One region of the Pseudonocardia sediminis genome, then DNA from elsewhere that is predicted to be linked to it. Evidence: riboswitches for the same ligand, from Rfam matches in the RefSeq annotation. Region 1 holds a riboswitch; each other region holds the start of a gene.

Region 1 (6,011 bases):
CTGCACGTTGGGCTGGGCGAACCGGACGGTGAACGTCGTCGGGCTCGTCACCGTGGTGCCCTGGTAGCCGGAGAGGTAGCCCTTGGGCAGGCTCCCCCGGGCCCCGATCTTCGGCACCCGGTCGAGGTTGGCCTTGACCGCGTTCGCGTCGAGCGTCGTCCCGTCGCTGAACGTGACGCCCGGGCGCAGCGTGAAGTCGTAGGACGTGGCGTCGGCGTTGACCTTCCAGCTGGTGGCCAGCCAGGGCTTGATGTCACCGGTGGCCGGGTCCTGGTCGGTCAGCGAGTCGACGATCTGGCGGACCGAGTAGACGGAGTCGTTGCTGGTCACCTGCTGCGGGTCGGCGCATCCCTGGTCGCTGGAGACGGCGAACGTCAGCGTCCCGCCGGGACGGGGCGGGCCCGCGTCGGCGCCCGCGCCCCCGCTGCCCGAGCCGCACGCGGACAGCGTCAGCGCGGCGGTCGTGGCGAGGGCCGCGACGGCGCATCCCCGCTTCACGACGCCACCGACGAGTCGTGCCGGCGAGGCTCGCCGAACCGCGCGGGTGGAGCGAGGCCGAGGTTGTCGCGCAGCGTGGCGCCGGCGTACTCCGAGCGGAACACCCCGCGGTCGACGAGCCGCGGCACGACCCGGTCGACGAACTCGTCGAGCCCGGACGGGCTCACGTGCGAGCCGACGATGAAGCCGTCGGTGGCCCCGTCGCGGACGTAGCGGTCGATCTCGTCGGCCACCGACTCCGGCGTCCCGACGAACACGGCGCGATCGAACACGTGCTTGACCACCTCTCGCAGGCTCAGGTTCTTCTCCCGGCCCAGCTCGCGCCAGGCGGCCGCGGTGGCGTGTGCGTCCTGGGTCAGCGGAGCACGCCCGCGGATCCACTTGGGCGCGTCCGGGGTGGGGTCGAGGTCGGGCACCGGGCCGTCCGGGTCGACGCGGGACAGGTCGCGGTTCCAGACCATCTCGGCCAGGACGATCGCGGTCTGCGGGTCCACCTGGCGGTGGTGGATCTCGGCGTGGCGGTCCCGGGCCTCGTCGAGGGTGTCGCCGAGGACGACCGCGGCCGACGGGAGGATCTTCACCTCGTCGGGGTTGCGGCCGGCCTTCGCGACGCGGGACTTGACGTCGTCGTAGAACGCCTTGGCCTCGTCGAACTTCTGGTAGCGGGAGAAGATCGCGTCCGAGTGCGCGGCGGCGAAGTCCCGGCCGGACGGCGACTCCCCGGCCTGCAGGATCACCGGGTGCCCCTGCGGGCTGCGCGGGGTGGTGAACCGGCCGGAGACGTCGAACTGCTCGCCGGAGAACGCGAAGTCCCCGACGTCGCCGTCGCGCAGGAACCGGGCGGCGTCCTTGTCGGCGACGACCGCGTCGGAACCCCAGGAGTCCCACAGCCGGCGGACGAGCTCGAGCGTCTCGCGGGCCCGGGAGTAGCGCTGGTGGTGCCCGAGGAACCCGCCGCGCCGGAAGTTCTCGCCGGTGTCGGCGTCCGAGCTGGTCACGACGTTCCAGGCGGCGCGGCCGCCGGAGAGCAGGTCCAGCGTCGCGAACTTGCGCGCCAGCTCGTAGGGCTCGTTGTAGGTGGAGTTGATCGTCCCGGCCAGGCCGATGTGCGAGGTGATCGCGGCCAGCGAGGCGAGCACGGTGAACGTGTCCGGACGCCCGACGACGTCCTGGTCGAAGATCGCGCCCCCGCGGTCGCGCAGGCGCAGGCCCTCGGCGAGGAACAGCAGGTCCAGCTTGCCGCGCTCGGCGGTGCGGGCCCAGTGCGCGAACGAGGCGAAGTCGATGTGGCTCCCGGAGGCGGGGTCGCTCCAGACGGTGTCGTGGTTCACGCCGGGGAAGTACGCCCCGAGGATGATCTGCTTGCGGGTCATGCGGTGCTCCCGGCGGTGGCGTAGCGACTGGCCGGGCGGGAGAGCCCGAACCGCTCGCGCAGGGTGGTGTCGTCGTAGGCGGTGCGGAACGCGCCGCGGCGCTGCAGCTCGGGGACGAGCGCGTCGGCGATTGCGTTCAGGTCGTCGGGGAGGACGCCCGGGCGCAGGCGGAAGCCGTCGAGGCCGGCCTCGTGCCAGGCGACCAGCAGGTCGGCCAGGTCGGACGGGGTGGTGGCGAGGATCGCGGCGTCGGAGCGCAGCGGGTCGCGGGCGTCGAGGCGGGCCAGGCGCTCCTGCGCCGCGGCCTGCGTGTGGTCGAGCAGGACCACCAGGTCGCCGAGGATCCGCAGCGGCTCCCCCTCTCGTCCGACCGCCGCTTCCGCGGCGCGCACGTCACCGATCACCGACGCGACGTCGTCCACGTCCTGCGGGGTCACGAACACGACGTCGGCGGAGCGGGCGGCGAGGCGGTAGGGCACCTCGCGGTGCGCGAGCACGGTGACCAGCGGATGCCCCTGCGGCGGGCGCGGGGTGATCGCGGGCCCGCGGACGTCGAAGTGGTCCCCGGAGAAGTCGATGTAGTGCAGCTTGTCCCGGTCGACGAAGCGGTTGGTGGCGTCGTCGCGGATCTCCGCGTCGTCCTCCCAGCTGTCCCAGAGCCGGCGCGCGACCTCGACGGCGTCCGCGGCCTCGTCGAAGAGCTCCTGCACGACCCGGGCGGTCTCCGGGGTGTCCAGGTGCTCGCGGCGGACGCCGGGCAGGGCGCGACGCCCGAGGTGGCGCGCCTCGTCGGCGCGGGCCGAGACCTGCACCCGCCACCCGGCGCGGCCGAGGCTGTCGTGGTCGAGCGTGGCGAGCGCGTTCGCGACGTGGAACGGCTCGGTGTGCGTCGTGGTGACGGTGGGGACGAGTCCGATCCTGCTGGTCAGGGGCGCGAGCAGGGCCGCGACGAGATGCGCGTCGAGCCGCCCGCGCACCTGGTCGGTGCGCCGGTCGGACTCCGCGAGGTGATCGGTCGACTGCAGTCCGAACCCGTCCTCGATCGTGATCAGGTCGAGCAGGCCGCGCTCGGCGATCGCCGCGAGGTCGGCCCAGTAACGGGCGGTGAACAGCTCACCGGGGCGGGCGTCGGCCTCGCGCCAGGCGGCGGGGTGCCATCCGGCGTCGCTCAGCGCGACGGCGAGACGAAGGTGGTCCGAAGTGGACATGGGTGGTGACCGCTTCCTGCGGCGCGCGGGGCGCCGCCTACTGCGGGTGGTGGGGCCGGTCCGGGGCGGTCAGGCCGGACAGGCCGCGCTGGTGACGCGCAGGAGATCCACGTGACGACGGCAGCGCCCGTGGAAGGAGGCGCGGTCGACGGACGGCACGCGCACCGCGTTTCCGTTCATCGATCCCCCCATCGGTCCCGGCGTGAGCACCCGCACCCGCGGGATGCGGGGGGTTGCTGCGGCGTCGACGAGCCAGGTCTCTCGGCCGCTCTGGATGGTGCGCACCCGTGATCGGGTACTGACACGACTCTAGGTAGCCACTCCCGTCGCCTGTCAACACTTCCGATGAAGAACGTGATGCGCGACGCCCCGGCCCCACGCACTTGACATCGGCGATCACGCGCTCGTAACTTCACCGCCAGGTCATGAGCGCCAGCGTCAAGCCCCGGCTCGCTGGCCGGCAACCCTCCTCCGCGGTGGGGTGCTCCGGGTGAGGACCGGGCCGGCGCGACACCCGCGTGCGGCAAGCGCGGACCCGTCGGCACGTCTGAGGGTCCTGATCGACCCGAGGAACCGCCATGTCCCACGCCCTTGCCACCGCCCCCGCCGCGACCGCCGTGGACCTTCCCTCCGTCGTCGGAGCCGACCTGCAGGTCCCGCTCGTCGACGGCCGCTGCGTGCGCTACGCCAACCTCGACGTCGCCGCGAGCGCGCCCGCCCTGCAGGCCGTCGCCGACGAGGTGAACGCCCTGCTTCCCTGGTACGCGAGCGTCCACCGCGGCGCCGGCTACGCCTCCCAGGTGTGCACCCGCGTGCTGGAGGCGGCCCGGACGACCGTCGCGGAGTTCGTCGGCGCCCGCCCGGGCGACGTCACGGTGTTCACCCGCCACACCACGGACTCGTTGAACCTGCTCGCCTCCTGCGTCCCCGGCCCGGTGCTGACCCTCGACGTGGAGCACCACGCGAACCTGCTGCCCTGGCAGTCCCGGCCCGGTTCGCGGGTGATCGCGGCCCGCGCCGGCGTCGACGCGACGCTCGCCGCCGTCGACGACGCGCTGGCCCGCGGCTCCTTCGCGCTGCTCGCCGTCACCGGTGCCTCCAACGTCACCGGCGAGACGCTCCCGATCGCGCAGGTCGTCGACATCGCCCACGCCTACGGCACCCGCGTCGTCGTCGACGCCGCGCAGACCGCACCGCACCGCCGCATCGACCTCGCCGCCTGGGGCGCGGACTACGTGGCCCTGTCCGGGCACAAGCTCTACGCGCCCTACGGCACGGGCGCCCTCGTCGGGCGCCGGGACTGGCTCGACGAGGCCGCGCCGCACCTGGCCGGCGGCGGTGCCGTCGCCCACGTCGGCATCCACGGGACGACCGCCGAGGCCGCGTGGGCGCCCGCTCCGCACCGGCACGAGGCCGGCACCCCGAACGTCCTCGGCGCCGCCGCGCTCGCGGCGGCCTGCCGGACCCTCGCACCCCTGCTGGACGAGGTCGCCCCCGCCCACGAACGCGCCCTGCTCACCCGCCTCACCGACGGGCTCGACGCGATCGACGGCGTCACGTCGCTGCGCATCTGGAACGACTCCCCGGACCGGGTGGCGGTCGCGAGCTTCGTCGTCGACGGCGTCCCGGCCGGGCTGGTCGCGGCGTACCTGTCGGCCGAGCACGGGATCGGGGTCCGGGACGGCCGCTTCTGCGCGCACCCGCTGCTGGCCCGGCTCGCCGACGGCGGGGACGGGGCCGGCGACGGGAACGCCGTGCGCGCCAGCCTCGGCCTGGGCAGCACCGCCGAGGACGTCGACCGTCTCCTCTCCGCCCTGACCGCGCTCGTCGCCGAGGGGCCCCGCTGGGACTACGCCGTCGTCGACGGCCGGTGGGCGCCGACCCCGGACCCGCGCGACGCCGACCCGCTCGGCCTGGCCGGTCCGGTGGGTACGCAACGCTGCGGCGCAGCGTGATCGACCCCACGAGGGTTGACTCACAGCGCTCGCCTGCACAGGATCAACGGATGCCCGGCGCCCGGAACCTGACGTGCCGTCGTCACGTCGACCTCATGAGGACCGCGGGCTACACCTGTCGTTGACGCCCGCCGTCCGGATCCTGCCGACGGCGACCCCTCCCCCGTCCGATCCCGCGGGAGTCGTGTGTCCGACCCGGGTCACGTCTGCCCGCACGTCCGAGGAGCCTCCATGTCCAGCGCCACCCTGTCCGCTTCCGGTCCGCGAACCGGCTCGCTCGACCTGGAGCCGCTCGGCCCCGGCTTCGGCGCGCTCGTGCACGGCCTCGACCTGGCCACCGCCGACGACACGGTCGTCGCCGACGTGCGTGCCGCGCTCACGGCGCACAAGGTGCTGTTCTTCCGCGGCCAGACCCTCGACCCGGACGCGCAGGTGCGCCTGGGCAACCGGCTCGGGGAGCTGACGGCGTCGCATCCGGTCGTCCCCGGCATCGACGACGCGCACACCGAGATCTACGCCCTCGACAGCGCCGACGACGGCTTCTCCGACGTCTGGCACACCGACGTCACGTTCATGAAGCGCCCGCCGCTGGGCTCGATCCTGCGCGCGGTCACGTTGCCGCCCTCGGGGGGCGACACGAACTGGGCCGACCTGGAGCTCGCCTACGCCTCGCTCTCCCCCGCCGTGCAACGCCTGGCCGACGAGCTCTCCGCCGAGCACGACGGCTTCCGCGACTTCGGCGAGCGCCTCCTGCAGCGCCAGCAGGGCCAGGGCAGCGAGTGGGAGGGCGAGACGGTCACCATGCTGGAGCCGGTCGTGCACCCCGTGGTCCGGGTGCACCCGGAGACCGGCCGCAAGTCGCTGTTCGTGAACCCGGGCTTCACCACCCGCATCGTCGGGGTGTCGGACGCGGAGAGCCGGTACCTGCTGGACCTGTTCTACGCCCACCTCACCAAGCCCGAACACATCGTCCGGCA
Region 2 (6,011 bases), 4.3 Mb from region 1:
GGTCACCGAGCTCGGCCTCACCCCGCAGTCCGGGGACGCGACGGCGGCCGCCGGCTGGATCGACGATGCGACGCTCGCCCGTCTGACGGCGGCACCGGCGGCGGAGTTCGACCGCGACGTGCTGCTGGCGTCGGCCGACAGCGAGACGGGGGCCGCGGAGATGTCGCGCCTCGAGCTCGACGGTGGGACGTTCGGCCCGGCCCGCGAGCTGGCGACGTCGATCTCCACCGCGCCCACCGGCGAACTCCCGGAGCTGCGCCGCCTGGCCGCCGACCTGCCGGGATCGTGAGCGCGCTCAGGCCGGCGGGAGCCCGATCGTCCAGCCGGTGACGTCACGCAGGGCGATCTGCCAGCAGGCGGGTTCCTGGTAGGCGGGCACCGCGTTGTGCACGGGCGCGATCAGGGCGTCGGTGAAGTAGATCCAGTGGATGTCCTTCATCGGGATGTCCCGGCCGGGGGTGTCGTCGTTGCGCTCCTCGGCCATCTGGTCGAACATCGAGGCCATCGCCTGGGCGGACTCGTTGTGCGGGTCGTCCCGGGTCAGGTCGCGCAGCTGCTCGCCGAGACGGTGAAGCCAGGCCGTCGGGTGCACGGCGTTGCCGAACACGAGCCCGGCCGATGTGGCCACCGTCAGCGGGACGCTGTTGCCCTCGTCGCGGTAGGCGATGGAGAGCACCGACTGGAGGTAGCTCGGTGCGCTCAGCTCCGGGATCGTGACGACGCGTTGGGCGTCGGTCATTCCTGCCGGGCTGTCCGCATTCACCGTCATGCACTCACGGTAGGCAGCCGTTGCGCCGGGAGATACCGCCACCTGTCGGTGCGACGAGAATCGATCAGAGCAGGGACGGCCAGGTGAGCGCCGCCCCGCCCCAGGTCGCGCCCCCGCCGAACGCGGAGAGCACGACCCTGTCGCCCCCACGGAGCGTGGCCGCGGCCTGCGACAACGCCAGCGGGATCGACGCGGCGGCGGTGTTGCCGACGTGTTCGAGGTTGCTCACCGCCCGCTCGCGCGGCAGCCCGAGCCGGTCGCAGACGGCGTCCAGGATCCGCTGGTTGGCCTGGTGCCCGACGAACCGGTCGACGTCGCCGACGCCCCAGCCCACCCGGTCCATGACGGTCCGCGCGGACTCGGTCATCCGCGCCACCGCCTGCCGGTAGACAGCCTGGCCCTGCATCGCGAACGGGGTCGCCGCGTCCGGGACGATGATCAGGTCTTCGCCGTCACCGTCGCTGCCCATCTCCAGGGCCAGCACCTCGCCCGCCTCGCCCGGGGTCCCGGCGCGGAGGACGACCGCCCCGGCTCCGTCGCCGAACAGGAACGCCGTGGCCCGGTCCTCGGGGTCGACGAGCGTGGAGAACGTGTCCGCCGCGATCAGCAGCACCGAGCCGGCCTGCCCGGCGGTGATCATCGCGCTCGCGGTGGCCAGGCCGTAGAGGAAGCCGGAGCACACGGCGTTGAGGTCGAAGGCGGGCACGGTGCCGAGCCCGATCCGGGTCGCCACCGCCGGTGCCGTGGCCGGGACCGGGTGGTCCGGGGTGCTCGTGGCCACGACGACCATGTCCACCGCCGAGACCCCGGCCGACTTCAGGGCGAGCGTCCCGGCCTCGACGGCCAGGTCGGAGGTGCTCGTCCCGCCCCGGACGATGTGACGTGACCCGATACCGCTGCGTGTCCGGATCCACTCGTCGGTGGTGTCCAGACGTGCAGCGAGGTCGTGGTTCGTCACGACGTCCGGTGGCAGGCTGTGACCGATGCCGGTCAGTACGGCCGCGCGAGATGGCATGTACGGGACCCGCGTCCTGTCGTAGGTGTGAACCCACTGTAGTTCGCGGTGCGGTTACCGCCCGGTTCGATTTCAGGACGTGACGAGTCTCGTGCTCACCGTGGGCGGCGCCCGGAACAGGTCCAGCACCGGGCATCGCGCGTCGACCTCGGCGAGGAGCCGGACGTAGTCCTCCGCCGGCGCCGGTCCCTGCGGGTGGACCGCGATCCGGACGTCGTCGAGGCCGGGCCGGACGGTGCCCTCCAGTCCGAAGAACCCACGGACGTCGAGCTCGCCCTCGACGTCCACGCGGACGTCGTCGAGCGGGATCCCGAGAGCCGAGGCCTGGTACCGGTACGTCGCGATCTGCGACGAGACCAGCGCGGCCAGCGCCAGCTCGACCGGGTTCAGCGATCCGCCCAGGTCGACGGGCTCGTCGGGCGCGCCGGACTCGCGCCGGATCCGGACGCCGTCGGCACCGGAGCCGGTGGCGAGGAACGAGATCCGGGCGTTGGCCGCGTCCTGGTCGATCTCGGCGACGGCGGCGTCGAGCAGGGTCGCCGGGTCGACGACGGGGGCGCTCATCGATCGTCCTCCGGCTGCTCGACCACGGTCAGGTGCGGGGTGCGGGCGAGCGCCCGGCGGGCCATCGCGAGCTCCTGCGCGACCTCGGCGGTGATCAGCTCGGCGTGCAGGCCCCGATCCTCCGGGGAGTGCGGGGCGAGCGCACGGTGACGGGCGACGAGCGCCTCGAGGCTGTCGAGCAGGCGGTCGCCGACGGCCGAGCGGCGCTGGGACCGGGACGGTGCGGGCGTGCGGAGTGGGGCGGTGGCAGGTGTGGACATGCGGATGCTCCGGAAGGTGCGAGGGATCGGGACGCGTCGGCGGCCACGGGGCCGCGAGGCATCACCGACAGAGCGCCGCTCCGGTCCGGCAGAGGTCGACGTGGCGACGCCTGCACCAGATCGACTTCGACCACACCGACACCGCGAGGGCGTCGTTCGCCGGGGTCTTCACGTCGGTCTCCCATCGGTCCCGGCGGTAGCACCCACGTGTGCGGGTTGCTGCGGCGTCGTCGATCCGGGTCTCTCGGCCGCTCAGGATGGCAAGTCCCCAGCAAACCCGGTGCGGAGGCGGAGTGTCAAGGAGACGGTGGCCGGGCCACGTCACTCCCCTGACGACGAACGGACCGCCAGGGGCCTGGCGCATCACTCGTCTGCCGAGTTGGTGACGGTGGGCGATGAAGAGCCGAGGTCGTACTCCTCCGATCGTGGTGATCATGACCACCGCCGGGATAGTCTGCTGCCGTTCCGGCCGAACCGATCTTCCCCACGGCCCGCGACGTCCCGGCCCGGTGTCCCCCGCACCGAGCGGCCGGCCCCCACCCCGGGAGTCCCATGACCCTGCCGCAGGGCACCCGGCCCGGTCGGCGACCGCCCGGGCCGCCCGTCGTGGCGGGGCTGCTGGCCGGGACCGCGGTCGCGGTGGTCGGGCTCGGTCTGCTCTCGATCCAGGTCGCCGAGTCGCGGACGGGGCTGCGGGCCTGGTGGCCGGGGGTCGCCCCGGCGACGGTGGCGGTCGCGGTGGCCGCGGGCGGGTGCGGGCGGTGGCGCGCGCCGTCCGGTGCCCGCCGGGCCGCCCTGATGGCGGCGGTCCTGCTCACGGTGGGGGTCGCCGGGGCGGTGCTGCGGCTGCTGGTCGGTCGCCCGCCGGAGGTGGTCGTCGGGTGGGCGCTCGGGGACGTCGTGCAGGCGGCCACCGCCGGGCTCCTGCTCGCGGGACGGTTGCGTCTGCGCTCGCTCCCCGACCTGGGGCGGCTGCTGCTCGCGGCGGCGGCCGGCGCGCTCGTCGCGGCGGCCGTCATGACCCCGACCGCGCCGCCGCCGCTGTCCGACGAGCCCGTGCAGCTGTTCTGGTCGCTCGTCGCGTCGCGGTCGGCGGCGGTCCTGCTGCTGGTGCCGCTGGTGATGGCGTTTCCGCCGCGCCGCCGGCGGCGCCACCCGGCCGAGGCCGCCGGCCTGTGGGTGCTCGCGGTCGGGACGACCGTCGCGGCGTTCGCCCCGGGCCAGACCTGGCCGCTGGCGTTCCTGCCGCTGGCCGTCCTGGTCGGGACCGGGCTGCGGCTCGGCCCCCGGACCGTCGGCTGGCAGGTGCTGGTGGTCGGGCTGCTGGTGGCGCTACTGACGGTGCACGGCGGCGGCCCGTTCGCGGCCGCGGCCGTCTCGTCCCCGTACGCACCGCTCGCCCTGGTCCAGACGTTCCTCGTGGTGTGCGTGTTCGCCGTGCTCGTGGTGACGCTGACGGTGGCCCAGCGCGACGCCGCCCTGCGCGCACTCGCCGACCGGCTGGAGTTCGACCGGGCCGTCCTGGAGACCGTCGACGCCGGGGTCCTGGCCTGCGACGCCGACGGCCGGATCGTGCTGCGCAACCCGGCGCACCGCAGGATCACCGGCGTCGCCGACGACGAGCCGGTCGACCCGGACGTCCTGGCGCAGCGCCTGTCGGTGTCCGAACCGGACGGTCCCGTCCCGCCGTCGCGGACGCCGTTGCGTCGCGCCCTGGCCGGGGAGGTCCTGACCGGACTGCAGCTGCGGATCGAGCCGCCGGGCGAGCCGCACCACCAGGTCGTCGCGCACGCCCGCCCGATCACCGCGGGCGACGGACGCCTGCTGGGGGCCGTCGCCACGTTCACCGACGTCACCGGGGAACGCGTCGTGCAGGCCCGGCTGCAGGCCGCCGTCACGTTCCAGGACGCGGTCCTCGCGGCCAGCCCGGACATCATCTTCATCGCCGACGCCGGCACCCACGCCGTCCTCTGGGCCTCGCGCTCGGTGGAGACGATGCTCGGGTTCACCCCGGAGCAGGTGCTCGACCTCGACCGCCGCGACGGGCCCAGCCTGGTGCACCCGGAGGACCGCCCCGCGCTGCACGCCGCGAACGAGGCCGCGACCCGCCTGCTCGACGGCGACGTCCAGCCGCTGCGGGTGCGGGTGCGCGACGGGTCCGGGAGCCACCGTTGGCTCTCCCGCCGGGTCACCCCCTTCACCCGGGACCCGCAGGGACGGGTCACCGAGCTGCTCGGCGTCTCCCGCGACATCACCGACGTCGTCGAGTCCGAGCAGCGGATGGCCCACGCCGCCACCCACGATCCGCTGACCGGGCTGGTCAACCGGCGCGCGCTCGGCGACCGGCTGACCGAGGTGATCGACCGGGCCCGCGACGGAGCGCAGACACCGGTGCTGTTCTGCGACCTCGACGGGTTCAAGACCGTCAACGACACGCACGGGCACGCCGCGGGCGACGCGCTCCTGGTCGTGACGGCGCAGCGGATCGCCGGGGTGCTGCGCGGCGGCGACACGCTGGCCCGCACCGGCGGGGACGAGTTCGTGGTCGTGCTGGAAGCGCCGCCCCGCGAGCGCGACGGTGCCCGCAGCGCCGCGGACTCGGCGGCGGAGGCGTTGCGCCGCGCCCGCAGCGTGGCCCGGCGGATCGCCGAGTCGCTGGCGCAGCCGATGGACGTCCACGGCACGCTGCACGTCGTCACGGTCTCGATCGGGATCGCGCTGGCCCGCCGCGGGCTCGACGCCGAGGCGGTCCTGCGCGACGCGGACACCGCGATGTACCGGGCGAAGTCCGCCGGACGCAACCGCCACCACGTCTACGAGGTCGCCCCGCCGGAACGGGGTCTCCCGCGCGGGCGCGAGTGAGCCCGTCTCACCAGCCGGCGTCGACCCTCCGGGGGAGGTCGACCGTCCCGACGCGCTGCCCGGGAACGGCGACGGTGGGCACCGCGGCAGGGACGGTGACGACGTCGAACAGGGCACCCACACCACCGGGACCGACGCCGTCGCAGTCCTCGCTCACGGTGCCCCGGGTGCCGGTGTGCCCGCGCAACAGCGCGTGCACGGCGTCGGCGCTGCCGATCTGACCGAAGTCGCCGCGGTAGTGGTAGGCCAGCAGCACCCCGCCGGGGCGCAGCCGCTCCAGCAGGCGGGCCACCCCGACCCGCAGCGTCACCGGCTCCCAGTAGTAGAGGACGTCGGTGCAGACGATCAGGTCGAACGTGCCCTCGGGCATCGCGCCGGGCAGCGTGCGGGTCTCGAACGTCGCCGACGGCACCCGGGTGCGGGCGCGCGCCACGGCCGCGTCGCTGATGTCGACGCCGACGAGCTCGTCGGTCACCCCGGCCAGGCGCTCGCTGAGGTCGCCCTCGCCGCAGCCGACCTCGAGCACCCGCCCGAAGCGCCG
Region 3 (6,011 bases), 2.9 Mb from region 1:
CTGGCGCTGGCTCTCGGCCGGGCCCGTTCCGCCGTGCCGGCGCTGTCGGCGGCCGTGCTGGTGCTGCTGCTCGTCGACCCCGCGCTCGCCCTCGACGCCGGGTTCGGGCTCTCCGTGCTGGCCACCGGTGCGCTGGTGCTGCTCGCACCGGTCTGGGCGGCGCGGCTGCGCGGACGGGGTGTACCGCCGGGTGCGGCGGAGGCGTTGGTCGTCCCGGCCGCGGCGGCGCTGGCGACGGCGCCGTTGATCGCCGGCCTGAGCGGGCAGGTCAGTCTCGTCTCGGTCGTGGCGAACCTGCTGGTCGTCCCGGCCGTCGCCCCGGCGACGGTGCTCGGCGTGCTGGGTGCGGTCGTCTCGCCGCTCAGCCCGGACGCGGCGCAGGCGTGCGCGTGGCTGGCCGGGCCCGCCGTGCGGTGGCTGGTGTTCGTCGCCGACCACGCGGCCGCCGTCCCGGGTGGCGCGCTGCCGTGGCCGGACGGGCTCGGTGGTGCGCTGCTGCTCACCGGGGTGCTGCTGGTCCTGCTCGCGCTGGGCCGGCGACCGCGGATCCGCGCGTTGCTGCTGGCGGTCCTGCTCGGCCTGCTGCTGGTGCTGGTCCCGACCCGGGTGGTCCCACCGGGGTGGCCACCGGCCGGGTGGAGCGCGGTCGCGTGCGACGTCGGTCAGGGCGACGCGCTGGTGCTCGCCACCGGGACGCCGGGCTGGGTCGTGATGGTCGACACCGGGCCGCAGGACGGTGCCACCGACGCTTGCCTGGACCGCCTCGGCGTGCAGGGGATCGCGCTGCTCGTGCTCAGCCACCTGCACGCCGACCACATCGGCGGCATCAACGGCGCCCTGCGCGACCGTCCGACCTCCGCCGTCGCCGTCGGGCCGGTCCGCGAGCCCCGCTGGGGCCTGCAGAAGGTGGCTGCAGCGGCGGCCACCGCCGGTGCGCCGCTGGTCGGGCTCGCGGCCGGGCGGTCACTGACCTGGCCGGCGCTGCGGATCGACGTACTCGGCCCGCTGCACCCCTCGGAGTACGTCGACCCCGACGACGGCACCGCGGTCAACGACGGCTCGCTGGTGCTGCGCGCGCAGACCCCGGCCGGGAGCGTGCTGCTCACCGGCGACGTGGAGCTGGAGTCGCAGGGCGACCTGCTGAACGCCGGCGTCCCGCTGCAGGCCGACGTTCTCAAGATGCCGCACCACGGCAGCCGCTACAGCTCCGTGCCGTTCCTCAACGCCGTGCGCCCGCGCGCTGCGCTGGTCAGCGTCGGTGCCGGCAACACCTACCGGCATCCGAACCCCGGGATGATGGACGCCCTGACCGGCGCCGGGGTCGTCGTCGCCCGCACCGACCAGTCCGGCGACGTCGCCGTCACCGCCGCGGAGGACTCCGACGGCGACGGCCGCCCGGAGATGGCCCTCGTCGCCCGCGGCGACCCGCAGCCCGCTCCCCGCCGGTCCGGTGGCAGATGACCGCCACCGGACGCGGGAGCGCCCGGCCGGAACGGGTCCGGCCGGGCGCTCCCGTGAGTCGTGCTCGGCGTGGCTCAGGCCAGGTGGGCCAGGGCCTCGCGGACGGCCTTGCTGGTCGACGGCACGGTCGCGGTCGGGCCGACCTCGCCGGACACGGCGTCGAGCGTCTTGAGTCCGTCACCGGTGATCAGCAGGACGGTCTCGGCGTCGGGGTCGATCTTCCCGGCCTCGATCAGCTTCTTCGCGGTCGCGACGGTGACCCCGCCCGCGGTCTCGGCGAACACGCCCTCGGTCTGCGCGAGCAGGCGGATGCCCTCGACCACCTCGGCGTCGGTCACGTGCCCGACCGAACCCCCGGTGCGGCGCACCGAGTCCAGCACGTACGGGCCGTCGGCCGGGTTGCCGATGGCCAGCGAGCGGGCGATCGTGTCCGGCTTGACCGGCTGGATCACGTCGTGACCGGCCTCGAACGCGGTCGCGACCGGCGAGCAGCCCGTGGCCTGTGCACCGAACACGGTGTAGGGGGTCGGCTCGACGAGCCCGAGCTTGCCGAACTCCTGGAAGCCCTTGTCGACCTTGGTCAGCTGCGACCCGGACGCCACCGGCACCACGATCTGCTGCGGCAGGCGCCAGCCGAGCTGCTCGGCGACCTCGTAGCCCAGCGTCTTGGAGCCCTCGGCGTAGTAGGGGCGGACGTTGACGTTGACGAACGCCCACTCCTCGTGCTCGGCCGCGAGCTCGGTGGCGAGGCGGTTGACGTCGTCGTAGTTGCCGTCGACGGCGAGCAGCGTGCCGCCGTACACGGCGGTCGTCGTGATCTTGGCCTGCTCCAGCGAGGACGGGATCAGCACGACCGAATCCCACCCGGCGCGGGCCGCGGCGGCGGCGACGGCGTTGGCCAGGTTCCCGGTCGAGGGGCAGCACAGGACCGTGAAGCCCAGCTCACGGGCAGCGGCCAGGGCGACGGCGACGACGCGGTCCTTGAACGAGTGCGTCGGGTTGCCGGTGTCGTCCTTGACCCAGAGCTTGCGCACGCCCAGCGCGGCGGCGAGCCGGTCGGCCTGGATCAGTCGGGTCAGGCCGGGCTCGGTGTTCGGGTGCTCGGCGACCGTGGTGGGCACCGGCAGCAGGTCCTTGTAGCGCCAGATCGACTTCGGGCCGGCCTCGATGGAGGCGCGGGTGACGTTCGGGAAGTCGTAGGCCACCTCGAGCGGGCCGAAACATCGCGGGCACGCGAACTCGGCGGCGAGGGGGACTTCGTGGCCGCATTCGCGGCAGCTGAGAGCACGAGCGGGGCCCAGGTCGTAGCTGGTGGCCGTCTCGTGGGCAGCAGTGAGTGTCACGTGATCTCCTCATCTGTCCCGCACTGTGCGGGCCGGAGTTGGCACCGTGTTCGTCGACGTCCGGTCACGTGGAGACGTGATCGGGCGGATCGTCGTGCGACGTCGGTTGCCGGGGCTTCAACGGGCCGTTCCCTCTGCCCCTCTGGATGAGCCATATGCAGTTGTGACCACCCGTGATCACACGGAGGCAGCTTGACACTACGACACCGCCGACGACGTTTTCCAGTCGAGAACACCGAACGGGATCCGGGTCACCCGATGTCGGTGTGGTGGGCCACCATGGTCACGTGAGCCCCGCGGCACGTGACGACGGCCCTCCCGCGCAGCTCCAGCTCGTCGTCGGCGAGGAGGAGCTGCTGGCCGAACGCGCCGTCGAGGACATCGTGCGGCGGTGCCGGACGCAGGACCCGGACGTCGAGCTGCGGCGGATCCGCACCTCCGACATCGCCCCGGGCGAGCTGGCCGGCCTGCTCAGCCCGTCGCTGTTCGCCGAGGCGCGGGTGATCGTGCTGATGGCCGCGCACGAGGCGAACAAGGACCTCACCGCGGCCATCGCCGCCTATGCGAAGGACCCCGCGCCGGGGATCGTGCTGGTCGCCCAGCACGCGGGCGGTGCGCGTGGCAAGGCCGTGGTCGACCTGATGCGCAAGGCCGGGGCGGAGACGACCGACTGCGCCCGGATCACCCGCCCCGAGCAGCGGGCGGACTTCGTGCGCGCGGAGGTGCGGAGGCACGGCGGCAGCATCACCCCGGACGCGGTCCCGGTGCTGGTCGAGGCCGTGGGGTCGGACCTGCGCGAGCTCGCCGCCGCGGCCGGTCAGCTGGTGGCCGACACCGGCGGACGGGTCGACGAGCACGGCGTGCGGCAGTACTACCGCGGGCGCGCCGAGTCGACCGGCTTCGCCGTCGCCGACGCCACGATCGCGGGGGACCGCCCGGGCGCGCTGGAGGCCCTGCGCTGGGCACTCGTGATCGGCACCCCGCACGTGCTGATCGCCGACGCCCTGGCCGACGCGGTCCGCACGCTGGCCAAGGTCGGCTCGGCCGGTCGCGGGGACCCGAACCGCCTCGCCGGGGAGCTGGGCATGCCGCCCTGGAAGATCCGCAAGGCCCAGGGCCAGGTCCGCGCCTGGCGTCCGGAGACCCTCGCGGTCGCCGTCGCCGCCACCGCGAGGGTCAACGCCGACGTGAAGGGCGCCTCCCCGGACCCCGCCTACGCCCTGGAACGCGCCGTCCTCGCCGTCCTGGACGCCCGCGCCACCCGCTGATCCGGGAGCTCGGCCCTCGCCTCCGGCGGACCGCCGGGTGCGCCTCGGTCGCGCATCCAGGATCGGCACCACGCCGTTCGCGCTCGGGCACCACGCCGCGCGCGCCCGTCATGCAGACGCGCGCCCGGCGTCGTCGAGCGATCGCGGCCGCGCCCGCGGAACGACGCGGAACGCGCAGTGGAAGACCCGGCGCGCGGCTGGGCAGGGGAACCGGCCGCATGTGCTGGGCAGGGGACCGTCCGCAGGTGGCGGCCCCGGAAACACGACGACGGCGCTGCCCCACGGGAGTGGGCAGCGCCGTCGTCGGGACGTGCGTGAGGGGTTACCTCAGGCGTCGACCTTGTTCAGCCGCTGGGCCATGGCCGACTTGCGGTTGGCGGCCTGGTTGCGGTGGATGACGCCCTTGCCGGCCGCCTTGTCCAGGGCCTTCGCGGCCTTGCGCTGCAGCTCCGGGGCGTTCTCGTCGCCCGAGGCGGCGGCCTCGCGGAAGCGGCGGATCGCGGTCTTGACCGACGACTTGACCGCCTTGTTGCGCTCGCGGCGCTTCTCGTTGGTCTTGACCCGCTTGATCTGGGACTTGATGTTGGCCACGCGTCTGCCTCTGGTCTTCCTGCCTGGTGAGTTCGGCTTTGCTCGAGTTCGTCGTCCGGCTCCGGCGAGGCCGAACGGACAACCGTTCCGGGCGAGCACGCCGAGCGCTCAGCGAGCAATGTTATCCCCCGCCACCGGGTCGTCTCGACCGGGGTGCGGCGGCACCGGGACGGAACCGTCGGGGGCCGTCCCTACGATCATCGCCATGACGGTGGTGTTCGTGCACGGCAACCCCGAGACCGCGGACGTCTGGGGTCCGCTCGTCGAACGTCTGGAGGGCCGCGACGTCGTCCTGCTCTCCCCACCCGGGTTCGGCGCGCCCGTCCCGGACGGCTTCTCCGCGACGATGGACGGCTACCGCGACTGGCTGGTCGCCGAGCTCGAGGAGCTGCGGGCGAGCAGCGGGGCGCCGGTGGACCTGGTCGGGCACGACTGGGGCGGCGGGCACGTCGTCAACGTCGCGATGGCCCGTCCGGACCTGCTGCGCAGCTGGGTCAGCGACATCGTCGGGGTGTTCGACGAGGACTACGTCTGGCACGACCTCGCGCAGGCCTGGCAGACCCCGGAGACCGGCGAGGCGGCGGTCGCGCAGATGGTCGGCGCGCCGGCGGCCGACGCGGCTGCGCGCCTGAGCAGCCGGGGCATGGAGGGCGGGGTGGCCGAGAAGGTCGCCGCCGGGATGAACGCCGCGATGGGGGAGTGCATCCTGACCCTCTACCGCTCGGCCGCGCAGCCCGCCGTCGCACGCCGCGGCGCGGAGCTGGAGAAGGCCGCCGCCCGGCCGGGCCTGTCGCTGCTGGCCACCGAGGACCACATGGTCGGCACCGACCCGCAGCGCCGCCGTGCGGCCGAGCGGGCAGGCGCCCGCACCGTGGTGCTGGAGGGCCTGGGCCACTGGTGGATGACCCAGGACCCGCAGCGTGGCGCGGACGTCCTCACCCGCTTCTGGGATGCGCTGTAGCGCTCAGAACACGCGGTAGGGCAGGAACTTCCCGTTGAGGGTGATCACGCAGCGGTCGCCCTTCGGGTCCTCGACGCGCTGGAGGTCCAGCTCGAAGTCGATCGCGGAGACGATGCCGTCGCCGAACTCCTCGCGGACCAGCTCGGAGATGGTGCCGCCGTAGACCTGCACCATCTCGGTGAGGCGGTAGACGAGCGGGTCGCTGGTGTCGACGGCGTCGGCGCCCCGCTGCGGGGGCAGGGTCAGGGCCTCCACGACGTCGGCGTCGAGGTCGAGCACGGACCCGGCGGACTCGGCCTGCTCCTGCGTGAGGGTCTGCTGCCCGAGCAGGGCCGAGGTCGTCCACTCGGTGGACTTCCCGACCGCTTCGGCGATCTTCTCCCAGCG

The links. A riboswitch is a leader RNA that binds a small molecule or an ion and turns the genes downstream of it on or off. The one in region 1 is predicted to bind S-adenosylmethionine.
Region 2: it holds a riboswitch for S-adenosylmethionine, as region 1 does, so the genes downstream of both, EV383_RS29285 (hypothetical protein) here and EV383_RS09040 (LLM class flavin-dependent oxidoreductase) in region 1, are expected to answer to the same signal.
Region 3: it holds a riboswitch for S-adenosylmethionine, as region 1 does, so the genes downstream of both, thrC (threonine synthase) here and EV383_RS09040 (LLM class flavin-dependent oxidoreductase) in region 1, are expected to answer to the same signal.

The regions. Positions count from the first base shown of each region.
Region 1 covers NZ_SHKL01000001.1:1,908,511-1,914,521, reverse strand. Annotated here, with positions in the region: gene EV383_RS09050 (ABC transporter substrate-binding protein) at 1-498, opposite strand, end outside; gene EV383_RS09045 (NtaA/DmoA family FMN-dependent monooxygenase) at 495-1,871, opposite strand; gene EV383_RS09040 (LLM class flavin-dependent oxidoreductase) at 1,868-3,079, opposite strand; SAM riboswitch class I at 3,265-3,360, opposite strand; SAM riboswitch class IV at 3,501-3,615, shown strand; gene EV383_RS09030 (aminotransferase class V-fold PLP-dependent enzyme) at 3,658-5,034, shown strand; gene EV383_RS09025 (TauD/TfdA dioxygenase family protein) at 5,266-6,011, shown strand, end outside.
Region 2 covers NZ_SHKL01000001.1:6,249,307-6,255,317, reverse strand. Annotated here, with positions in the region: gene EV383_RS29305 (DUF305 domain-containing protein) at 1-289, shown strand, start outside; gene EV383_RS29300 (hypothetical protein) at 296-769, opposite strand; gene EV383_RS29295 (beta-ketoacyl-ACP synthase III) at 834-1,784, opposite strand; gene EV383_RS29290 (OsmC family protein) at 1,857-2,348, opposite strand; gene EV383_RS29285 (hypothetical protein) at 2,345-2,608, opposite strand; SAM riboswitch class I at 2,787-2,872, opposite strand; gene EV383_RS29280 (diguanylate cyclase domain-containing protein) at 3,161-5,470, shown strand; gene EV383_RS29275 (class I SAM-dependent DNA methyltransferase) at 5,478-6,011, opposite strand, start outside.
Region 3 covers NZ_SHKL01000001.1:4,808,078-4,814,088, reverse strand. Annotated here, with positions in the region: gene EV383_RS22525 (DNA internalization-related competence protein ComEC/Rec2) at 1-1,461, shown strand, start outside; gene thrC (threonine synthase) at 1,536-2,804, opposite strand; SAM riboswitch class I at 2,811-2,957, opposite strand; gene holA (DNA polymerase III subunit delta) at 3,092-4,072, shown strand; gene rpsT (30S ribosomal protein S20) at 4,400-4,663, opposite strand; gene EV383_RS22505 (alpha/beta fold hydrolase) at 4,869-5,624, shown strand; gene cynS (cyanase) at 5,628-6,011, opposite strand, start outside.